2 regions of the Shewanella sp. cp20 genome follow, and region 2 is predicted to be linked to the other one. Evidence: riboswitches for the same ligand, from Rfam matches in the RefSeq annotation. Region 2 holds a riboswitch; the other holds the start of a gene.
The links. A riboswitch is a leader RNA that binds a small molecule or an ion and turns the genes downstream of it on or off. The one in region 2 is predicted to bind lysine.
Positions count from the first base shown of each region.

Region 1: another riboswitch for lysine. It lies ahead of DB48_RS05665 (Na+/H+ antiporter NhaC family protein); the one in region 2 lies ahead of lysC (lysine-sensitive aspartokinase 3).

Region 1 is NZ_JPII01000017.1:225,887-229,089, reverse strand. It holds partial or broken gene DB48_RS05670 (M3 family metallopeptidase) at 1-100, shown strand, start outside; gene DB48_RS05665 (Na+/H+ antiporter NhaC family protein) at 353-1,918, opposite strand; lysine riboswitch at 1,997-2,213, opposite strand; gene DB48_RS05660 (electron transfer flavoprotein subunit alpha/FixB family protein) at 2,362-3,203, opposite strand, start outside.
Region 2 is NZ_JPII01000027.1:59,758-62,960, reverse strand. It holds gene DB48_RS09845 (succinylglutamate desuccinylase/aspartoacylase family protein) at 1-20, opposite strand, end outside; gene lysC (lysine-sensitive aspartokinase 3) at 20-1,375, opposite strand; lysine riboswitch at 1,505-1,681, opposite strand; gene DB48_RS09835 (DUF3293 domain-containing protein) at 2,050-2,481, opposite strand; gene arcA (two-component system response regulator ArcA) at 3,060-3,203, shown strand, end outside.

The DNA.
Region 1 (3,203 bases), on a different contig from region 2:
TGAAGTGGGTAACAGCGTCCCGCCGATGGAAGCCTACAAGGCCTTCCGCGGTCAGGCACCGACCACTGAGGCGCTGCTAAAGCGCCGTGGTCTCAACTAGGCGAATTCCCGTTAAAGGGGAATATTAACCATAAAAAATGCCGCTCCATGAGCGGCATTTTTCTTGTCTGTGTGGTATCGACAGGTCACTTATACAAATCGTAATAAATAATTGATCATTCTAGCTTGTTAAAACGCTCGATAACTGTATCAGTATTTTTAATTGTAGAATAACTACTTATCTAAAAATCCTGCTTTGTTCTCAAGCGTTTTTCCTGCGCTATTTCTGATCACATATTTACTGTGATTGGTATTAAACCGGACGGTTAGCCTTATGACGCAGCACCAGAATGCTCACCACAAACACCCCACTACAGGCGGCCAGTCCCGCGCCAACCGACTCGGTAAAGCCCAGCACGGTATAACCTACCAGGCTGATCCCCGCCACGATGAGGGCATAGGGTAGCTGAGTCAGCACATGGTCTATGTGGTGACAGTTCGCTCCGGTAGACGACAGGATAGTCGTATCCGAGATGGGCGAGCAGTGATCGCCAAACACGGCGCCCGCCAGCACTGAGGCCAGCATAGGCAGCATCATGTTGGTGTGGGTGCCCATGGCCATATCGGCGGCAATCGGTAGCATGATACCGAAGGTGCCCCAGCTGGTGCCGGTAGAGAAGGCCGTCAGACCCGCCAGCACGAACAGCACGGCAGGCAGCAGCGCGAACGGAATGTTACCCGTCGCCAGGCTCGCCATATACTTACCCGTCTCCATCTGACCGATCACCCCGGAAATGGTCCAGGCAAACAGCAGAATATAGATGGCGGGCAACATGGAGCGCGCCCCGGCCAGCACGCCTTTAAAGATAAGCGCCTTGTCCAGCCCCTGAACGGCCACCAGCACTAGGGTAGCAGCCAGACCAATCACGGCACCGAAGAAGAGCGATGAGGCCACATCCGTCTTCTCGAACGCCCCTATCACGCTGAAGGGCAGGTTTTCCGCGGCCAGCGCAGCGGCGCCGCTGTCGATCATGAAGTAGATGGTGGCAAATACCAGCACGGTAATTGGCAGGAACAGGCCTAAGATCTTACCCGAATCCGCCTCTGGCAGGTCGCTGTTGGCGCCTGGCGGCAGGCCCTTGGCCTCGTCATACAGGTTACCCTTCTGGGCGTTTAGCTCATGCTGGCGCATCGGCCCCACATCCAGCCCCATGAAGGCCACACATAGCAGCAAGACCAGGGCGAAGATGGCATAGAAGTTCATCGGGATCATCTGGATAAACACGCTCAGATGGCCGGTGTCGGCAAAGCCGTGGGCGGTGAGTATGCCGCCGATCAGCGCGATGATGTACGCCCCCCAGCTGGAAACGGGCGAGATCACGCAAATAGGTGCGGCGGTCGAGTCCAGCAGGTAGGCCAGCTTGCTGCGGGAGATATAGTATCTGTCGGTGAGCGGCCGGGCGACGCTGCCCACGACCAGGCTGTTGAAGTAGTCATCGATGAAGACCACGCAGCCCAGGAACATGGTGAGCAGCTTGGCATCGCGCTTATTACGAATATGCTGACGGGCCCAGTCGGCAAAGGCCTTGGCGGCACCGCTCACGGTAATGAGTGCGGTGATCATCCCAAGTAGGATCAAGAAGCCCAGCAGATAGACGTTCCAGCTGTTTAAGGCGCCATCATCCCACACCAGGCCCACCACCTGTTGTCCCAGGTATTGGCCCATGTCCAGCGGTGAAAAATCGGCAATTAACATTGCCCCCAGGAGGATCCCCACACCGAGTGAGAGCAGGACGCGGCGGGTAAAGATCGCCAGCAGAATCGCCACCACGGGCGGCAGCAAAGAAAGTGCCGAATCGGCATAACTCAAAGTTGTCATTGTAAAATATTGTCTTCGTTTAAATACGAATGGAGGGCAACTGAACTGGTGGGATATAGCATGAGATATTACACCTGTCCTATCAGTAGCGCTCCATAGTGATACCCATTCTCGGTATACCTTCCACTTATCAATCCAGATAAGAAGCACTATGGCAGTGCTGCCTCTATTCGATGACAGCCCCAGCGGCAAGTCTTGATCAACTCCACCACTTCGGCACCAAATCCTTTCATATTCGCTTAACGGCATCACCCTAACGAATACTACTGATATTTAATGCACCTCTACGTCTCAGGACGCCTGCCAATGTCACTATCGGCAAACGTGAGGCACATAAAAACACAAGCGGCTTTAAGGACGCTACCTCAAAGCCGCTCCACGTGATCTATATCACACTAAATTTTAGATGAACACCAAAGTGCTCACCAAGCATTTACATTTTATTAAATAAGTTCGAGTAGCTTAGGCACTGCCTCGAACAGATCCGCTTCCAGACCATAGTCGGCCACCTGGAAGATTGGCGCCTCTGGATCTTTGTTGATCGCCACGATCACCTTAGAATCTTTCATCCCCGCTAAGTGCTGGATGGCACCCGAAATACCCACGGCGATATAGAGGTCCGGCGCGACAATCTTACCCGTCTGACCCACCTGCAGATCGTTTGGCACATAACCGGCGTCAACCGCGGCGCGAGACGCACCCAGTGCACCGCCCAGCTTATCGGCCAACTGCTCGAGAATCGCAAAGTTCTCGGCGCTGCCCATGGCACGACCACCCGAAACCACAACAGAGGCCGCACCAAGATCGGGACGCTCAGACTCAGACAGGGTCTGCGAAACAAACTCGACATCGCCGCTGTACTCGTTATCCAGGGTCTGCACCGAGGCACTACCGTCCTGGGCAACCGCATCGAAGGCACTGGCGCGAACCGTCATCACCTTGATGGCATCCAGGCTCTGAACCGTCGCCATGGCACTACCGGCATAGATAGGACGCACGAAAGTATCTTCGCTGACCACTTCAACCACTTCAGAGATCTGCGCCACATCTAAAAGGGCCGCAACGCGTGGCAGTGCATCTTTACCGACACTCGAAGCCGCCGCCAGGATGTGTTGATACTCGCTGGCCACAGAAACGATCAGCGATGACAGGTTTTCGGCGATGGCGTTGGCATAAACGGCGCTATCGGCCACCAATACCTGACGCACACCGGCAAGCTGCTTGGCGCTCTCGACTGCGGCGCCACAGTTATGACCGGCCACCATCACATCGACTTCGCTACCGA
Region 2 (3,203 bases):
GTAGAACGAGTTGGTTTCATCATTGGCCTTCGAAAAGATTCTGATGCAGCGCACTCACCACCTGAGCCGCCTCAGACTCGGCCACCAGGACACACAGGTTGTGCGGGCTTGCCCCCTGACAGATCATGCGCACATTATGGGGTTCGAGTACTTCGAAGACCCGGCGACACACACCGGCCGTAGTGGCAATCTTATTGCCGACGATCGCCACCAGCGCCAAGCCCTCTTCTACCCGCACCCGGCAGTGCTGTGACAACTCCTGCAGCAAGGCCTCGCTCAGCAGGCTGTTTCCTGCCGAATCTGATCCCGTCTTATCTAAGGTCAGCGAGACGTTTACCTCTGAGGTAGTGATCAAATCCACGCTGATCTTATGCCTTGCTAGGGTGGCAAAGGTTTCGGCCAGGAAGCCCTGGGCATGCAGCATCTGCAGGCTATGCAGATTGAGTAGCGTCTGGTCGCGTCGCACCGCTACGGCGCGATAAATAGGCTCGTCGTTCACCTGATGACGAATCCAGGTGCCGCCAAGCTCAGGCGCCTTACTGGAACCGACAAATACCTGAATCTTGTGTCTAACCGCTGGTAATATGGTGGCAGGATGCAGCACCTTGGCGCCGAAGGTTGCCATCTCGGCCGCCTCGTTAAAACTGATCTCTGGGATAGGGCGAGCATTGGGCGCCAGCCTTGGATCGGTAGTAAAGATGCCTGGCACATCCGTCCAGATCTCCACCGCCGAAGCATCCAGCGCCTCGGCCAGCAGCGCGGCTGAATAGTCACTGCCACCACGGCCCAATGTGGTGGTCGCCCCCTGCTCATCGGCGCCAATAAAGCCTTGAGTCACGATACGCTGCTCTCCCAGCAGTGGTAGCAGGTGCTCGGTACATAGCTGCTTTACCGCCTCGATCTGCGGCTCGGCGCGGCCGAAATGACTGTCGGTGCGCATCACCTGACGTACATCGAAGGCACTCGCCCGCTCGCCCTTCTCTCTTAACACGGCAGCAAAGAGCACAGACGAGCACTGCTCACCCTGAGCCAATAATTCATCTATGGTCGCCTTGCTGCGATGCTGGCAAAGCGACTCACTCAGGCTGGCAATCTTACTTAAGATGGCATCGAGACGCGCGGCCACATCGTGGGGCTGGCCCAGCTCGTCGAGGATCTTATATTGAATAGAGGCAATCGCCTTGAGTAACTGCTGACGACGCTCAAAATCCACACGCTCCTGAGTCAGTTCCACCAGGAGATTCGTCACACCACTCGAGGCGCTCACGACTACAACGCGGGTATCGGGATTGGCCAATACGATATCGGCACAGCGGTTCATCGCCTCATAATCGGCGACAGAGGTTCCACCAAACTTAGCAACAACAATAGACATTAGCGCACCTCAACCCAAATAGCCGACGATGACACGAAAGAAATAGATAACATTGAATACGCTCCGAACTCACTTCGTTCGAAGAGCCTGGTGCAAAGATGACGCACCCCAAGACGGGAAACAGCGATTGCCACCAGAAGCTCTCCACCAAAAAACAGGTGACAATCGGTGGGATTCAGCCCAGTCGACCGATAAACAGATGAAACCAAACATCTCTTTACCTCGGCGTTAATCTCCCTCATAAACCGTCAACGGAGTTTGGACTCCTCGGGCTTACTACCTAGTTAACGCTCCTCTTCTGTATCACTAACCTTATCGATCAGGATGCAAGAAAACTATCAAACAACCGAATAAAAAGTCAACGATATTTTAGCCAGTCATGATGAAAGCCATTCAACATAGACGGCCCTAGGGTCTGTTGACCTTTCGCGTTCATTTTTGCAGCATTCTGTATCGATTTTATACAAGGCAGAGCGATTGTAATGTAGTGTGCTACATCAATGAGCGATAACGCAGTAGAAAAATGATACAGACACTGCCCGCAGAGTTCGTCTTGAGCACGTTCAACTCTTTGTTGCTCGGCATTTATACAGAATAACTATACTACAAGCCTCGTGCCGTGATTTGAAAGTGCTCAATTAGAACAAAATTTGTGCTCAAAAGGTCAGCAGGCCCTAACGACTAATGTCCGGCAGTTCGCTAACCAGGCAGACCCTTGCGGAAAACTTACCTAAGGTGACCTCATCATACGCGGCCAGACAAGGCACCAGTTGCAGTTCATCCTTATCGACAAAGTAGATGGCGTTTTGATTAAACACCTTTCCCAGATCCACCGCGGCAGCCTTATCGATAGAGACCGCCCAGCTCTTTTCCATATGCCCCCGATCGCTGGAGGCGCCGATCAGGGCACGATAGGGGTATTGCAGGCGTTGAATATGACGTTGAAGCTGTTTATCGAGGAGGCGGTTTTGCGAGGGAGAAAGGTGTTGGCCTTTAGGATTATGAGCGGTAATGATTGCAAATGATAACGAGGGAGAGAAAGGTTGAGTGAGTAAGAATTGCGTTTGCTGATAGCATTGCCAAAAGTGTTCGTTCGCTGTGCTCATCACTAAAATATTCCTAAATTAGATTCAGTCGATTATAGCAAAATTCGCTCACCTTCCTAGAGGTGTGAGGCAGGTCACTTTATGAATTTTTATTAATATCATTAAAATCAAACACCTAAGGAAAACAATGTGACTTACATCAAATCTCAAAGGAATTTTGTTAACATTTCATTTGTTAACAAATGACTAAAACGAGTACAATAAGTTCGTTGATTCACTTCCACTCATCTCACGATGAAATACTTTTTGTTACATCTTGTCGGCGACAAGGTCATCAAAAGTTAGTCAATTTCCTGTATAAAATGTGAGCTTAGGCTGATTTAGCATTTAAACTTGAAAATATTAAATAGTTAACGGAACTATTCCCAACTATTGTTAATCGAAGTGAATAGCAGTTCGCGTGTCTTTTGAAAGAGATACGTATACTTTACTAATCATGAAGTGTGTTGCTGTATCAATAGTTTTTTGATGAAAGCACTAAGTGAGTTCAGTAATTGTCGCGAAGACAGATAGGGCGCAGCAGCACCAACTAGCGCTCATGGTTAGAACAGTTTTAAACAAATATTAGGTAAATAAACATGCAAAACCCGCACATTCTGATCGTTGAAGATGAAGCCGTTACCCGGAACACGCTAAGAAGTATTTTCGAGGCTGAAGGATATGTGGTAACTGAAGCCAATGATGGCGCAGAGATGCATAAAGCCATGCAGGAAAACAAGATC